Regions from separate parts of the Pseudoalteromonas sp. BZB3 genome, predicted to be linked through region 1. Evidence: predicted binding sites of a transcription regulator. Region 1 holds the regulator's gene; each other region holds the start of a gene.

The links. Region 1 encodes sigma-54, which starts transcription at its own class of promoters, with help from an activator protein. Its sites were predicted from a motif close to GTTGGCACGNNNNTNGNNT; they were not measured.
Region 2: ABMY35_RS11020 (FimV/HubP family polar landmark protein) is a predicted target of sigma-54. The motif match lies at 2,940-2,958, and genes of this name have one in related genera.
Region 3: ABMY35_RS16010 (flagellar basal body rod protein FlgF) is a predicted target of sigma-54. The motif match lies at 2,783-2,801, and genes of this name have one in related genera.
Region 4: flgJ (flagellar assembly peptidoglycan hydrolase FlgJ) is a predicted target of sigma-54. The motif match lies at 3,089-3,107, and genes of this name have one in related genera.

The regions. Positions count from the first base shown of each region.
Region 1 is NZ_JBECOS010000001.1:388,340-392,748, reverse strand. Features, by position in the region: gene rapZ (RNase adapter RapZ) at 1-350, opposite strand, end outside; gene ptsN (PTS IIA-like nitrogen regulatory protein PtsN) at 368-820, opposite strand; gene hpf (ribosome hibernation promoting factor) at 823-1,110, opposite strand; gene ABMY35_RS01685 (RNA polymerase factor sigma-54) at 1,139-2,659, opposite strand; gene lptB (LPS export ABC transporter ATP-binding protein) at 2,707-3,432, opposite strand; gene lptA (lipopolysaccharide transport periplasmic protein LptA) at 3,435-3,959, opposite strand; gene lptC (LPS export ABC transporter periplasmic protein LptC) at 3,949-4,409, opposite strand, start outside.
Region 2 is NZ_JBECOS010000010.1:145,654-150,062, reverse strand. Features, by position in the region: gene fadE (acyl-CoA dehydrogenase FadE) at 1-382, opposite strand, end outside; gene ABMY35_RS11030 (4-phosphoerythronate dehydrogenase) at 598-1,722, shown strand; gene ABMY35_RS11025 (aspartate-semialdehyde dehydrogenase) at 1,734-2,750, shown strand; gene ABMY35_RS11020 (FimV/HubP family polar landmark protein) at 3,023-4,409, shown strand, end outside.
Region 3 is NZ_JBECOS010000014.1:19,952-24,360, forward strand. Features, by position in the region: gene flgB (flagellar basal body rod protein FlgB) at 1-197, shown strand, start outside; gene flgC (flagellar basal body rod protein FlgC) at 200-634, shown strand; gene ABMY35_RS16000 (flagellar hook assembly protein FlgD) at 649-1,332, shown strand; gene flgE (flagellar hook protein FlgE) at 1,375-2,718, shown strand; gene ABMY35_RS16010 (flagellar basal body rod protein FlgF) at 2,837-3,601, shown strand; gene flgG (flagellar basal-body rod protein FlgG) at 3,619-4,407, shown strand.
Region 4 is NZ_JBECOS010000014.1:24,906-29,314, reverse strand. Features, by position in the region: gene flgL (flagellar hook-associated protein FlgL) at 1-57, opposite strand, end outside; gene flgK (flagellar hook-associated protein FlgK) at 64-2,070, opposite strand; gene flgJ (flagellar assembly peptidoglycan hydrolase FlgJ) at 2,072-3,052, opposite strand; gene ABMY35_RS16025 (flagellar basal body P-ring protein FlgI) at 3,155-4,249, opposite strand; gene flgH (flagellar basal body L-ring protein FlgH) at 4,259-4,409, opposite strand, start outside.

The DNA of each region.
Region 1 (4,409 bases):
TTAATTGCTAAATCAAGCGGCAGGTTATTTAAAGAAAGCGGATGCAATCGGCGTGTTTCTGAAAAGCGTTTGATCAGTGCTTGGTCATCACTATCTAAATAGAACAGCGTGGGATTTGCAAAGCCTGGTAAGTATTCAAGAATATCATTAAATTCTTGTTGCTCTTTTGGCAGGTTACGAACATCGATACTGACGGCTATTTTGTCATAGTTATCAGAAACACTTCTAACCAAAGAGGGAAGGAGATTAACTGGAATGTTATCAACACAATAATAACCTAGGTCTTCCAATACCCTTAAGGCAACGGATTTGCCCGACCCTGAGCGACCACTAATGATGATCAGTTCCATGGATTCCTCTCTGTTAATTAATCTTGAAGTGCAATAAGTTGATAGAGTGCCTCATCGTCTTTTGCATGACGAAGTTGCTTGCAAAACTCTTTGTTGTTTAGTTTATCAGCAATTTCAGCTAAGGTCTTTAGATGTTCTGCATTATTACCTTCAGGTACAAGCATTGCCAAGAGAATATCGACAGGTCGGTTATCTATTGCGTCAAAATCAATACCGTTTTGATTAGTCACTAAAATGGCAAAAATAGTATCAATGCCTGTAAGGCGGCCATGAGGAATAGCAATACCTTTGCCTATGCCTGTGCTACCTAGTTTTTCCCGCGTTAGGAATGCATCTAATATTTCGTGGGCGTTATGCTCTGGAAGGTGTTGGCTCGCTAATTCACTGATGTACTCTAGCGCACGTTTTTTGCTATTAAAAAGGACCGCAGCTTTACTGCAGTCCTTGTTGATAATCGAGCTAAGTTTCATGGTTAGTGTCGAGTTAATTTCTCTTTGTGTTTGATAACTTGGCGATCGAGTTTATCAACGAGTTTATCAATGGCTGCGTACATATCAGAGTGTTCATCTGAAGCGAAAATTTCACCGCCATTTAAATGAACGGTAGCTTCGGCTTTTTGTACCAGCTTCTCAACATCTAAGATCACGTGAACGTTATTAATGTGATCAAAATGCCTTTCTAGCTTTGCAAACTTCGTGTTTACATAGTCTCTTAATGAATCTGTAATTTCTACGTGACGACCAGTTAAATTTAGTTGCATAAGCATTTTCCTTCTCTTGGTTTACGTCTTAAATCAAGCTCTTACGCTGATTTGACGGTGGAATAGAGAGTGACTCGCGGTATTTTGCAATTGTACGACGTGCCACTTTGATTCCCTGTTCTGCCAATATATCTGCAATTTTGCTGTCGCTCAATGGCTTAGCTGTATTTTCTGCAGCAATTAGCTTTTTGATCAATGCTCTAATCGCAGTCGATGAGCATTCACCTCCGTTTTCAGTGCTTACGTGACTTGAGAAGAAGTACTTCAACTCAAAAATGCCACGGGGTGTATGCATGTACTTCTGAGTGGTGACACGAGAAATGGTAGACTCGTGCATCTCGACCATCTCAGCAACATCATTCAAAACCATAGGCTTCATTGCCTCAGGTCCATGTTCAAAGAATGCCTGTTGTTGTTGCACAATGCAATTGGTAACTTTCATTAAAGTGTCATTACGGCTTTCTAAGCTCTTAATAAACCATTTTGCTTCTTGTAGGTGAGAGCGAATGAATTGGCTGTCAGTGCTTGATTTTACTGAGCGTGACATTGCCGCATAATGATCATTAACCCTAATTTTAGGCATACATTCAGGGTTTAGCTCAACAACCCAGCGACCTTTTACTTTTTTCACCGACACATCAGGAATAACATACTCAGATTCTTCACGAATAATGCTGGCGGCAGGTTTAGGATTAAGGCTGTGAATGAGTGTCATCACTTCTTTTAACTCAGGCTCTTTGAGCTTGGTCTTTTTCATGATAGTGCGGTAATCACGGCTAGCAAGTAGATCAATATGCTCGCTTAACACCATTTTTGTTTCGCTAATGAATGGCGTATCAGCCTCAAACTGGTTAAGTTGAATACATAAGCATTCTTGTAATGATCGAGCCGCAATACCGATAGGGTCAAAGAGTTGAATACGCTTTAATACAGCCTCAACTTCATCGAGTTCAATTAATTCTTCGTCATTACCTTCATTGATGCTTTCTAAGAGTTCTTCGGTACTGACGGTAAGTAAGCCTGCGTCATCAACGGCTTCAACAATGGCAACGGCAATGGCTTTATCGGTTGGGCTGAATGGCGTGAGTTCTAATTGCCACATTAAATATTCGTGTAATGTTTCAGTGGTCTCACCCTGATAAACCGTTTCGTCTTCAGGCATAGGGCCGCTACTGGTGCTCGGTGCTGCACTCATGTACTCGTCCCATGTCACATCCATCGCGAGATCGTCACTGACAGTGTCTTTACTCAGTGCTGCATCGCTATCGAGTTCGTAATCGCTGGTCGGTTCATCACCGTGACCATCATCAGTAGAATTAGAGAGTTGCTCGCTAGAGTCAGTGTCTTTGGTCGCTTTGTCTGAATCATTGCCATCAGTACTTGGCTCTAATTCCGACTCATCTACTTCGAGTAAAGGGTTGCTATCCAGCGCTTCTTGGATCTCTTGCTGTAGATCAAGTGTGCTCAATTGCAGCAAGCGAATTGCTTGTTGCAATTGTGGTGTCATGGTTAGTTGCTGCCCCATGCGCAGCTGTAGCGATTGCCTCATGTATTTCTAACAATCCTTTTTGTTATTTGGATTATGTCTTGCTTTAACTATAGACGGAATTGTTCACCTAGGTAGACGTCTCTTACGGTTTGATCAGCTAAAACTGACTCAGGCGTACCTGACGCGATTAATTCACCATGTGAAACAATATAAGCTTTCTCACAAACATCAAGGGTTTCTCTTACATTGTGATCTGTAATGAGGACACCAATGCCGCGGTTTTTTAAATGCTCAACAATTTTCTTTATATCTAACACCGAAATCGGATCAACGCCAGCAAAAGGCTCGTCTAAAAGAATAAATTTAGGGTTTGCGGCTAAAGCGCGAGCAATTTCAACTCGGCGACGCTCACCACCTGATAAAGCCATGCCCTGACTGTCCCGAATATGTTGAATATTAAACTCATCCAGTAAGTCGTCTAAAGTTTGCTCTCTTTGTACTTTATTGAGGTCTTTACGGGTCTCTAAAATAGCCATTAAGTTTTGATAAACAGTCAACTTTCTGAAGATTGAGGACTCTTGAGGCAGATAACCAATGCCCATGCGTGCTCTACTGTGCATAGGTAGCAAAGTGATATCTTCATCATCTATTGTGACTTTGCCTTTATCGCTAGGCACAAGACCAACGATCATGTAAAAACTGGTGGTTTTACCTGCGCCATTAGGACCGAGAAGACCAACAATGCTTCCGGCTTCCACACTTAGGCTGACATTTTTTACGACTTGGCGGCCTTTGTAGCTTTTTGCTAGGGCTGTGGCAGTTAACACACTCATGCTCATTGACCTTGTTCAGGGTTAGACTTTGATGCTTTTTTCTCTGGTATCAATACCGTGTGAACACGTTGCTGATTTTGTTCGTTTCGCTCAGCACTGATCAGTTGCTTCTCGATGTCATAAATAATCGCTTCAGCTTTTGTACTTTGACCTCCCAGGCTTATTTCAGCTTTGCCTTTGATGGTAAGTAGTCTATTGGCAACGTCATACCTAACTTCTTCTGCGCTGGCGCTTAATACTGTGCCATCCGGTTGCTTTTCGATAAAACGAGCTGGTTTGCCTGTTGCGACTAAAAGCTGCTTGTTTTCACCGAGTTCTTCACGCTGATGTACTTCCAATCTGTCTGCATAAATTTCACGGTTGCCATGAATGATTTCAACATTTTCTTCAAAGATACCAATGTTTGTCTTTAATTGTGCTTGCTGCTTACCTGCTTTAATTGATACTTGTGACATAGGTGCTGTTTCAGCCAAAGCAAAGTTTGAAAAGCCGAGTAGTAGCAGTGAAAGAAGTAGTTTATTGGTCATAATAAATGGTTCGCGTATGGTTAATGAGCTCAATAATTTCAGTATTGAGGTCGGCATTGAGGCCTTGTCCTTTTATATTTAAATGAGGACCCACAATTTCTACGGGTAGATCTGAGCGCATGGCGCGCTGAGTTATATCTACTTGAATATGGTCTGCGCTGATTTGGCTTATCATAGCACCTTCAGTCAGATTTAGGGCTTTAACATCTCCCTCTAAAATCAGCATATTATTTTCATATAAAGTGGCTTCATTGGCCGAAAGTTGCCAATTTTGTGGGCCATTAAACAGGGTGAATGTAGGCGAGGTAAAATGGCTAAATCCGAGCTGCTGATAAAGCTCCATTTTATTCGCTTCGACTAGATAATTTCGCATACCGGCTTCAGAATATTTAGTTTGCTTTAAATTTGTAGCAACATAATCTGGCGTGGCGATGCTCTCTTCTTCGGTCG
Region 2 (4,409 bases), on a different contig from region 1:
AGAAAGCTTGTTCTTCAGGCGTTAAACGAGGCTTAGGGTATTGATGAAGCTTACGCCAGTCTGGGTTACCGCAGAATAAGTCTGCTTCCCACCAAGTAGTACCCGCATCGATTGCTGACTTCTCGGTTTCTGACATAGTTGGTGTGACCTTTTTAAATGCTTTGAAAAGCGGGCCACTGATATACTGTTGACGAATATTACTTAGTGATAAAGGCAATACGATGGCTAAGAAAATAAGCCAAGATAAAGCACCAAATGCACCAGCAATAGTACCGACTAGCAAGGTTGCCCCAGCTACCGCTACGCAGCTATGCCAGCTAGCTCTGTGATAGCTAGCGACACTGAGTAGCGCGATTAAAATTAATACAAAAATCAGAGTCATATTGTTTTCCTTGTTATGGTGGTCTGACCACTAAGCTTTAGACTAGCTCTAACTGCTAATGATTGCAAGTCATCTGATGAGTTTGAAATTTGCACGATTTAACAGTTTTGTCCAGTTATCTGGCCAATAAAAACTGTCTAATCAAAGTCACTGAGTCGCAATTTATTGATACCGCGGTTACAATGCGCTTTTGCAGTTACCACGGAAAAAAATAGATGAAAATTTTGGCAGATCAAAATATGCCTTTAGTTGAGGAATATTTTGCTGATTTAGGCAGTGTAACGAGATTTGATGGGCGCAATGCCAAGCCGGAACAAATCGAAGACGTTGATATCTTATTGACTCGCTCGGTAACAAAAGTTAACGCTGAGCTATTACAGTATGCTAGAAAGCTAAAATTTGTGGGTACTGCAACCATAGGTATCGATCATATTGATACTGAATTACTTGATGACAAGGAAGTAGCATTTAGCAGCGCGCCAGGCTGTAATGCCATTGCTGTGGCAGAGTACGTGATCAGTGCGCTTTATGCCTATGCACAAGAAACATCAACAAGCTTGCAAGGTAAAACGCTAGGGATTGTCGGAGTAGGCAACATTGGTCAGTGTTTACGTGAAAAACTGCAAGGCAGTGGCATCAATTTATTGTTGTGTGACCCAATTAAATTTGAAAATGGTGAACTTGAAGAACACATTGAGCTAGACGATCTATTAGCGCAATCTGACATAGTGTCATTTCATGTGCCATTAGTTAAAACAGGTAAACATAAAACCTTGCATTTAATTGATTCAGCGCGTATTGCAAAATTAAAAGAGAATATGCTGGTCATTAATGCCTGCCGAGGCGAAGTCATCGACAACCAAGCACTTCTTGAAAGCATGCAAGCTGGAAAGCAGTTGGAGCTAGTGTTAGATGTATGGGAAAACGAACCAAACATTTTAACTGAGTTATTGCCTTTTGTACGTTACAGCAGTGTGCATATCGCAGGACACACCCTTGAGGGCAAGGCACGTGGTACGCAAATGCTGTATCAAAAAGTGTGTGGTCTATTAAATATTCCAGCAGAGAAACAGTTAAGTGACTTTTTACCAAAACCTGTGTTCACAGAAGTCACATTACAAGATAATTTTACCCAAGGCGACTTAGGTCGACTTGTTCATCTGGTTTACGATCTTAGACGAGATGATGGCATTTTAAGAAAGTCACTGTCAGAGAAGGGTTTTGATCACCTTCGTAAGTCTTATCCAGTAAGACGAGAATTCAGCACAGTAACAGTAAAAAATAATGGTAGTCAGTTTGCGGAACAACTCGCAACACTTGGTTTTACAGTTTCAGAATAGGATGAGGTCAAATGTCTCAGAAATTTAATGTCGCCGTGCTTGGCGCAACAGGCCTTGTTGGTCGTCAAATCATCGAAACATTAGCAGAACGTAAGTTTCCAGTTGATCAGCTTTTCCCACTTGCAAGCAGTAGAAGTGCGGGTGAAGAAATTGACTTTAATGGCGAAAAAGTGACGGTTTTAGATGTAGAAGAGTTTGATTTTTCGAACGCACATATTGGTTTATTCTCTGCAGGTGGCAGCGTATCTGAAAAATATGCACCCATCGCCGCAGAAGCGGGCTGTGTTGTAATCGACAATACCTCACATTTTAGATACGACTATGACGTTCCATTGATTGTGCCTGAAGTAAACGCACATAACTTGGCAGACTTCAGAAATCGCAACATTATTGCTAACCCTAACTGTTCTACAATTCAAATGCTGGTGGCACTTAAGCCTATATACGATGCTTATGGAATTGACCGTATCAATGTATCTACTTACCAAGCGGTTTCTGGTGCTGGTAAAGAAGCGGTTGATGAGCTGGCAAAGCAAACAGCTAACCTAATGAATGCACGTCCGATGGAAAACGACATTTTCCCTAAGCAAATTGCGTTTAACGTGATCCCACAAATCGATGCTTTCCAAGAAAATGGCTATACCAAAGAAGAAATGAAAATGGTGTGGGAGACGCAAAAGATTCTAGGTGACAGTTCGGTAATGGTGAACCCAACAGCTGTACGTGTGCCAGTGTTCTTTGGTCATGCAGAAGCCATTCATTTAGAAACGCGCATACCATATGACTTAGAGCAGGTTAAGCAGTTACTTAACGATGCTCCAGGTGTTGAACTCATTGAAGACGAAAGCGATTACCCAACGCCTGTTTCAGACGCTAGCGGTAATGATACTGTGTATGTTGGTCGTTTACGCGCTGATATATCTCACCCACATGGTTTAAACCTATGGGTGGTTTCTGATAACACTCGCAAGGGTGCAGCGACTAACAGCGTGCAAATAGCTGAAGAGTTAGTAAATAACTATCTTTAATTCGCAATGACAAAACCCTGCTTCGGCAGGGTTTTGCCGCTTTTTACAGCTGCCCGTTTAAAAACCAGCCAATATATTGACTATAAACAATATTCTTTGTTCACATCTTCTCATACTTTAGTACGCTCTAGGCACTATTTATCAAAGCTTTGCCATAGATATTCCAATGTAACTGGTTTATAGTTTGCAGTTGGAATAGAGCTTGCAAAAGCCACCATTAGCAATATTTTAATGTTTAGCACGATGTTGGACATGATATCTAAAGGATCAACATGCGCGGTTTAGTGTTTATTTGTTTCTTTGCATTTGCATTGATAACCATACCAGCCTACACACAAGACGGTACCATTTTAAAGGGCCCTAAGAATGCCGATTATGGTCAAATGGGCCGCTCTATCGGCCCAATAAAGCCCTCGGATACTCTGTGGCGAATTGCGCAAAAAATTAGGCCAGATGACGGCTCTGTTACTGTTTATCAAGTAATGAACGCCCTTTATCGCAAAAACCCCAATGCTTTTTTAGATCAAAACCTAAATCACATGCGCGATGGCGCATATCTCAAAATACCGACCATTGCAGAAATGCGTCGAGAAAATCCTGCGATAGCAAAGCAGCGCTCAGATCAAGACGATGATTTATGGGAGCTAAAAAAGAGCGGCATGCTCGACAACCAAACCATTGAAGAAGCGCAAAAAAAAGTTACTCAAGCACGAAAAATCGATGTTGACAATGCACAACAGCAACTCACTTCGCAGCTTAAGTCATTGCAAATGGAGCAAGATGCTAAGTTACAAGAGCTACAATCACAATTTAAGAACTCGGTTCGCAGTGTTGAAGAAATACTAGAAGAAAACAACAAGCTAAAAGGCCAGCTAACAAATATTTCTGAAGAGCTGCAAAATGTTCGCAATCAACTAGGGCAAGATTCTGAAATTCAACAACAGTTACAGTCGGTCATCGAACTTCAAAATGCCTTGATCGAACGTCAAAGAGCACAGCAACAAGAAGAACAAAGTGCTGATCTTCTCTCAAACCCCGTGATGATTGGGGTACTGGCAACTTTACCTGCTTTATTAGTGATTGGTGGTTTAGTGATGTTCTTGCGTAAACGTAAGAATGCTAATAGCACTGATGACGAAGATGATTTCCTACCCCAAGCACCAGCTGCAGCAGGAGCCGCCGCAGCCGCGGGAGTCGCAGGTGCAGCTGCGGCTGATCCTCTAGATTTAGATGTACCGCCGTTAGAGAGTAACGTACCAGTTGAAGATAGTGTACAGCTAGACGATGACATCTTGCCTGAAGACGACGACATGATGTTTGATTCTTTAGAAGATGATAGCTTTGAAGCTGGTAATGATACGCTAGACCAAGATGAGCTAGATAGCTTGTTAGGAGATGATGTTGCTTTCGATGATGGCTCTGAAGGTGATGATTTAGACGACTTCTTACAGCAAAACTTCGATGCAGACGACTCGCTCGATGATATGGTTGACTTAGATGGCGGTAGTTCAAGCAGCGACGATATTTTAAGTTCTGATGACCTTGATGATCTATTTAATGAAACCGACGACTCATCTGATGACGAATTAGACGTGAGTGATGATGCTTTAGCTGCACTAAGTGAAGAGCTAGCCACTGAGCAGCAAGAAGATGTCGATA
Region 3 (4,409 bases), on a different contig from region 1:
GCGGCAGCCAGTTAAATAGTAGTGTTGAGCTATTTCGTAATCCAAATCAAGCAGATACAGGTGATGGTAACTCAGTTGATATACAAGTGGAACGAAACTTGTATGTACAAAACGCATTAGAGTATCAGGCAAGTTTGCAATTTTTAACTGGCAAGTTTAAAGGGCTAAAGAAAGCCCTAGGTAGTCAAGGAGCATAACCATGAGCTTATATAATGTTTTCGATATAGCAGGCTCAGGAATGAGTGCTCAAAATATTCGATTGAATACCACAGCGAGTAATATTTCAAATGCCAATAGCATCAGTTCTAGCCAAGATAAAGTTTATCGAGCGCGACACCCTGTATTTGCAGCTGAACTGACCAAAGCGTCTGAGGCACATGATCCAAGCCAGCTAAATGCATCGGTAGGAGTGAAAGTGCTAGGCATCGTAGAGAGTGATAAGCCATTACAGGTTGAGTACAACCCTAATCACCCTAGTGCTGACAAAGACGGGTACATCTATAAACCAAATGTGAATGTAGTAGAAGAAATGGCAAACATGATCTCTGCTTCACGTTCGTACCAAACCAATGTCCAAGTTGCTGACGCAGCCAAGCAAATGCTCAGCAAAACTTTATTACTTGGTCAGCGCTAGTGGGAGTATAGCCGATGAGTAACGATATTAATGCCGCATCTTCATATATGGATTCGTTACGTTGGTCTGAGCAAAATAAAACAACGCAGAGCGATAAGAAAAACGATGCATTGACGCAAGAAGATTTCTTTTCGCTACTTACTCAGCAACTGTCTTATCAAGACCCGAGTAAACCTGCTGATAATGACCAAATGATTTCGCAGATGACGAATTTTACGATGGCCGAAGGTATTTCTGGTTTAAATGAAAAGTTTGACATGCTGTCAGCTTCAATGACCTCTAACTCTGCATTACAGGCATCTACGCTAGTCGGCAAAAAAGCGCTATTAGAATCGGATTCGATAGACTTTGGTGATGACCAATTAGCGAAAGGCTCGATCATTGCTCAAAGTCCAGTTGAGAAACTAACGGTCAGTATATTTGATGACAAAGGCCAACTAGTTCGTCAGATGGACATGGGGGCTCAAAAAGCTGGTGCGATCCGCTTTGAGTGGGATGGTAAAAACGGTGACGGAGAAACCATGCCTGCAGGTAATTACAAAATTAAGGCCGAGGGTAGTTTGAACGGTGAATACACCAGTTTACCTATGGCCACATTCAAAAACATTGACAGTGTTAACGTAAACGGTGCTAACGGCATCATTGTTAATACGAGCTCTGGCGCAGTGAAATTATCAGACGTCGCAGAGATAGCATAGAATTTAAGTACTTAAGTAAATTTAAGTGAAAGAGGTGAAAACATGAGTTTCAATATTGCATTAACAGGATTAGCTGCGGCACAAAAAGATTTAGATGTCACAGCAAACAACATTGCTAACGTTAACACGACAGGTTTCAAAGAGTCTCGTGCAGAATTTGCAGATGTATATGCATCTTCAGTATTTAGTTCAGGCAAAACTAAAAATGGTGACGGTGCTCAAACGACTATGGTTGCTCAGCAGTTTCACCAAGGCTCGCTTAAATTTACCCAAAATTCGTTAGATTTAGCGATTACGGGTGAAGGCTACTTTGCAATGAGTGAAGATATTTCTTCACAAGATTATACCTATACGCGTGCAGGTGCGTTTAAGCTTAATAAAGATAATTTCGTAACCGATGCCGCAGGTAATTACTTACAAGGCTTTCCGGTTGACCCTGGCACGGGTAATACAACATCACTGAGCCTGAGTACCGCATCTCCAATTCAAATTCCTGACGCGTCTGGTTCACCTCGTCACACGTCAAACATTTATAGTTCAATGAACTTAGATTCACGTGCTGGCGCACCATCAACTACAACGTTCGATCCAGGCGATAGTACAAGCTATAATTCATCAACATCAACGACCATTTATGATTCGTTAGGTGAGCCACATGTTGTACAGTTTTTCTTTGTTAAACAAGATCCAGCAGTTGCAAATAACTCTTGGCAAGTGTATGCAACAATGGATGAAATCCCCATTGATATCAATGGTGCTCAAACAGCGACAGGTGCACACACACCAATCGACACTTTACAATTTACAGCGGCAGGTTTGCCTGATGTAACAGCTCCAGCGACAACATTCCCTGATATTAATATTGCATCGACTGCGTCCACAGGTTTGACACGTCGACTAACAAATGGTGCACAGTTTCCAAATAATATTACAGTAAACTGGAGCGATGAAGGTAATACAGCGAATAAACTACCTACTCAGTATGCTAGCCGTTTTGAGGTTAAAGCATTAGAGCAAGATGGTGCAACAGTAGGCCGACTAGCTGGTATTGATATTGGTACGGATGGTAAGGTTGTTGCGTCATACTCTAATGGCGATACTTCTTTCTTAGGTCAAGTTGCAATGGTTCGTTTCTCGAATTCTCAAGGTCTATCTCAAGTTGGTGGCACAGCTTGGAAGAAGAGCCTAACTTCAGGTGAGCCAATCGCGGGTGAGCCAGGCTCAGGTACATTAGGTACAATTAACTCATCTGCTTTAGAGCAATCAAACGTTAACCTTACAAACGAGCTCGTAGATTTGATTAGTGCTCAACGTAACTTCCAGGCTAACTCTCGTGCCTTAGAAGTTAACTCGACGCTACAACAGAACATTCTACAGATCCGATAATCACTTAAACCCTCTTTCATCAAGGCCGCAACCGCGGCCTTTCTTTATTCCACGTCAAAATTAGGTTGGCATCTTTATTGCTTTATTAGGTTTAAGATTAATTTTTAGGCCAAATGTAATGGATAAAATGCTGTATATCGCAATGTCTGGCGCCAAACAAAGTTTGCGTGGCGTGGCATTAAAAGCGAATAACCTAGCCAATGCCAATACCACAGGCTTTAAAGCTGACTTTGCACAAGCGCGTTCAATGCAAGCGTTTGGTGAAGGATTACCGACTCGTGTTTTCGCTATGCAAGAGCGACCGGGCACTAATATGACCATGGGGGCTGTTGTAGAGACTGGCCGTGATTTAGATATTGCGGTTGATCAAAAGTCTTGGATCAGTGTCTTGGATGTATCTGGTAAGGAAGCATATACCAAAGTGGGTACTTTAAACATAAAAACGGACGGTTCTTTGGTGACGAGTCATGGACGTCAAGTTATTGGCGAAGGTGGACCAATTATTTTACCAATCCCGGTTGATAAAGTGGTATTCAGTGATGATGGTTCTATCCAAGTACGACCACAAGGCGCTCCCGCTAATTTTTTAGAAGTTGTCGATAGATTGAAAATCATCGAAGCCGACAATAGCAAGTTACAAAAAGGTAACGACGGATTATTTAGACCTAAAGAAGACGCATTAGAAGATGGCTTTTGCGGCTTCTGTGATATATCGCCCACAGCCAGAGTAATGGGCGGTATGTTAGAAATGTCTAATGTAAACCCAGTGCATGAAATGACAGACATGATTAACCATCAACGTCAGTTTGAAATGCAAATGAAGTTAATGAAAAAAGCAGAAGAGATGGATGAAAAGCATGTCACTCTTCTTCGTATAGTATGATGAGTGAGGTATAAGTTATGAACCCAGCATTATGGATCAGTAAAACAGGCTTAGATGCCCAGCAAACTGATATTTCGGTTATCTCGAATAACCTCGCCAACGCCAGTACTGTTGGTTACAAAAAGAGCCGCGCGATTTTTGAAGATTTGCTTTATCAAAATATCAATCAGCCGGGTGGTCGTTCTTCACAAGATACTGAACTGCCGTCAGGTTTGATGTTAGGTGCAGGTGCAAAAGTAGTTGCGAACCAAAAGAACTTTTCTCAAGGTAATATGCAAAGCACAGAAAATTCACTGGATTGGATGATCCAAGGCCCTGGATTTTTTGAAATTCAAATGCCAGATGGCACAGTGGCTTACTCTCGAAATGGCCAATTCACCACAGATGAGAACGGTAGAATTGTGACTTCAGGCGCAGGCTTTCCTGTTCAGCCAGAAATGAATGTGCCAGACGATGCAAAGTCAATTAGCATCTCACAAGACGGTGAAGTGTCAGTAACGATAGCTGGGCAAGCAGAAAACGTAGTTATTGGACAGTTGGTGATCAGTGACTTTATCAACCCATCTGGTTTAGAGCCTATAGGTCAAAACCTTTATACAGAAACCGCAGTGAGTGGTGCGCCTGTACAGGGCAACCCAAGTGTTGATGGTTTAGGTTCTATTGTGCAAGGTGCACTGGAAACATCAAACGTTAATGTGACCGAAGAGTTAGTAAATCTTATCGAAACTCAGCGTGTTTACGAAATGAACTCAAAAGTTATCTCAAAAGTTGATGAGATGTTGAGTTACATTAACCAGCAATTATAACT
Region 4 (4,409 bases), on a different contig from region 1:
ATTGTTCAATATAGAACTGAGGTTATTTTTAAAAATCATATTATGAGATAAACGCATAATTTATTACCTCGTTGCACTTAATAAAGTATCGAACACAGTTCGAGCTGTTGTAATTATTTGCGCTGATGCAGAGTAAGCTTGTTGGAAACGTAATAGATTTGCCGCTTCTTCATCTAAATTAACGCCGGACATTGACTCAAACCAGGCTTCTGATTGCTCAGCAAGTGCCTCAAAAGCGGCTCCATTGGTTTTCGCTTGGTTCGCAATTACACCAATTTCTGTTACTAGACCAGCATATGCCTCATTAAATGTTTTTAGATTGTCTGCTGTTGCCGTGGTGACAACATTCTGACGAACTAGTTCCTGTGAAGGTAATTTCGCCAGCTCTAAACCATTTCGGTTGTCGTCAAAACCACCAGTATTAAATTCAATAGTAAAAACGTCACCCGTTGCCGCTGTGCCATCGATGTTAAAATCAAAACCATAGCTATCATAAGGCGCGCCTGCTTGCGCTAGGATATTCTCAGCAGGCGGTGTAATCGTAAATGTAGTTGTACCGTTGCCATCTTGAATTTGGTATTCATTGGCATTACCTGTTTTGGTCAAAGTGATATCACCCTGAGTCAAACTTGGAGGCGAAGCTGTAAAGTTACTGCCAGTGCCCGTATTAGTTACTGAGCCGACAGAGATTGTGGCGTTGCTAGTGTTATTTGCTTCAGTTGTTGTTCGTATAGGGGAAGCCAATGCCAAACTTTCAGGTCTTTCTGTAGCAAGTTCCATTGTTGAAGCGGCTGTAGAATTTAATTTAATTAAGAAGCTATCACCTGTATTAGCTGTACCAGACACATTCATTTCTAAACCAAAAGACTCGCCACTTGTTATCGTGCTTGAGTCAATCACTCCTGCTGTGACATTGGCTGTTGATGGGGTACCTATCACATTGCCTTTGCTGTCTACAGCAGCGATTTCGACCGTTGTGGCACTTGTAAAAGTCACTCTAAAATCAGTAGCTGGGATTTCAGCGCCTTTGCCAACCTCAACAGTCGCATTGACTGAAGCAGAACCCGTGTTGTCGGCATAGGCATATCCACCTACTGTAGGAATAGAGAAAATATCTCCGCCAATATTGCCGTCTAGGTCCATACCTTTTTTGTTTTGTTCATTAAAGGCGTCAGCTAACGCTAAGCCTATTTGCCCCAGCTGGTTTTGTGCCGGATGTAATATTTCATCTCTGAAGGCTAGAAGGCCGCCCATTTTTCCTCGAAGCGTACTAATATTCACATCTAATTCAATGGCTTTTCCATCTGGAGAATCTAATTTTAGTTCTTTTATATTTGGATCTGGGTCGCCATCCATATCAAACGTATTAAATGTGCCATTTTCCATAACTAATGATTGACCTGACCCTAGGAAAACTAATTTTTCACCGTTCGGGCCATCTAATGTCTCAATATCCACCAGCTCCGCTAAATCTTTGATGGCTTCATCACGTTCATTAACCACTGAATTTCCACTGGTGATCCCAGATTGCAGCTCAACGGCAACCACTTTGTCATTTAAATCACTGATCTTTTGGATTAGGTTATTGGCTTCATCAGCCATGATACTCAGCTGTTCATTCACAATATTATTCTGATCAAAAACAATCCCCGAAAGACGATCCATCTGATCAACTAAGTTTTGGGCATCAGTTAAGAAAAGTGAACGCGTGACCGTTGAAGAAGGTAAATTCATTGCTTCTTGCAGGTTATTAAATAAAGAATTAATGCTGTTATTTAAACTATTAGACTCTTCACCAAACAAGGTATCTACGCGAGATGACTCAGTCACAAATTGTTCGTAATAAGTTTTATTGGAAATATCACGATTCAATTGCTTTTGAGCAAACTCATTAATTAAACGAACAGTTTCGCCACGGCCAACTTGGTTACCCACCATAGTGCTATGTTCGGTTCTTTCGCGAATATAGCCCTTAGTATTTAAGTTAGAGATGTTCTTACTGGTCGTTTGGAGTAATTCAGAATTCGCTCTGATCCCCGCACTGCCAATATTCATTAAATTGAAAGACATCTTAGTTAACTCCTTGACGTACTAGCGACGTTAACATCTGTTTAAATTCTCCTCGCTGTAAGACATTTTTTATTTTTTCTGCATAGTTTGGATCTGTGGCATAGCCGGCCTGCTGAAGTTCATCTAAGTACTGTTCAGGCTTATCTGTGTTATTCAATGCCTGGCTGTAACGTGGATTACTTTGAAGAAAATTCACATAATCATTAATACTGTCTTTTATTGATTCATAAGCTCTGAAGTTGGCTTGTTTTTGTACAGGCAAGCCTTTCTCAAACTCTAATGTCATTTTTTTGGCATGCTCTCCCTGCCAAGATCTATCCGCTTTGATATTAAATAAGTTAAGGCTGCTACTACCATCTTGCTTAGCAATAACATGCTTACCCCAACCTGTTTCGAGCGCTGCTTGCGCAATCATGACTGCTGGGTTCAAACCAATTTTCTGTGCAGCTGTTTTAGCGTGTTCCCACATCTCACTGATAAATGACTCAGGAGAATCAAAGCGAGGTTGTTCATCTGCTTTTTCTGCTTTAGCAACCTCTGGCGTTACTTCAGGTTGACGACGAATAAACTCTGGGAGCTGCTCAGTTGTTGTCTTTTGCATCGGTAACTGTGCATCATTACGAAGTACGGATGACGGTTTATATCCATCAACATTAGGTGAAAGCTGTTTAACAATAAGATCAGCTAAACCAAGACTACCTTTTTTTGATAACTCTAAAGAAAGCTGTTGATCATGCATCTCTTGAAAGAACTTCACACCACTTGAATTAAATGGGCTGTTTTTATCTTCCATTGCTTCATTGGCTTTACGCATACTTTTCATCAGCATTTGCGTAAAAATAGATTCAAACTGCTCTGCTGCTTTTTTTAGTGCTTCATTCGATGCTTGTTGATCGCCTCCGCTTTTCAACGCATCTTGTCTAAGTGCATTAAGATCACCTAAATCAAAGAAGTTTTGCTTTTCTAACGGATTGGTATTCATACTCATCAATTACACTAAATTAGTCATACACTAACAAAGCAATAATCGAGCCAAAAAAAGCCCCGCAATTGCGAGGCTAACTAATTGATTATAAATAAAACACTAAATGACGACTAATTGACCATTAATCGCACCAGCCTCTTTTAACGCTTCAAGGATCGCCATTAAATCACCCGGCGCAGCGCCAACTTCATTTATCGCTCTAACCAAATCATCTAAGCTCACACCTGGATTAAATACAAATGCTCTTGAGTCGTCTTGATTCACATCGACGATGCTTTGACGGGTAACAACCGTTTCGCCATTTGCTAGCGGTTGTGGCTGAGACACCATTTGGTCTTCAGAAATCGTCACTGTTAGACCACCATGGGTAATAGCAGCTGGTTGTAATTTGACATTTTTGCCAATCACAATCGTGCCTGTACGCGAATTAACAATAATTTTGGCTGAGGTGTCTGCCGGTTTAAACTCTAAATTCTCAAGTGTCGATAAATAAGCAACGCGCTGTGAAGGGTCACGAGGCGCAATTACACGAACAGACGCAGCATCCATTGGCTTTGCACTATTTGGACCGACCAAATCATTAATGGTGTCAGCCAAACGTTTAGCTGTTGTAAAATCAGGACGGTTAAGATTAAAAGTAATAAAATCACCTTGTGTAAAAGGGCTTGCAACGGCTCGTTCAACCGTCGCACCATTTGGAACTCGGCCAACTGTAGGAGTATTAATAACAACTCTACTTCCGTCTAACCCTTCAGCGCCTAAACCACCCACGATTAAACTGCCTTGTGCAATGGCATACACATTACCATCAACACCTTTTAGGAATGTTTGCAGTAAAGTCCCTCCTCTTAAGCTACCCGCGCTGCCTATTGAAGATACTGTAATATCAATATTCTGACCGGGTTTTACAAATGGAGGCAACTCTGCATGCACCGCCACTGCCGCCACATTTTTAATTTTTGGCTTTAAGTTAGCTGGTAATGTAATGCCAAAGCCACTCAACATGGCCTTAAAGCTTTGCTCTGTAAAACGAGATTGTTCACCTGTGCCAGGTAAACCCACTACTAGGCCGTAACCCACTAACTGGTTAGAACGAACACCTTCGACCATGCTGACATCTTTGATCCGTTCTGCTTGTGCTACTTGGCTCATAATTAAAAGCAAAGCCGCAGTCATTATTTTGAACATTTTCATCATAGTTCCTTAGAATGGCATTAAGGTACTTAAGAAAAACTTAGCTAACCAACCCGCACTTTGCGCTTCTTGACCGTCACCTTTACCTGAATATTGAATTCGCGCATTAGCAATTCGGTTCGACTCTACCGTATTATCTGACTTAACATCCGCAGCACGG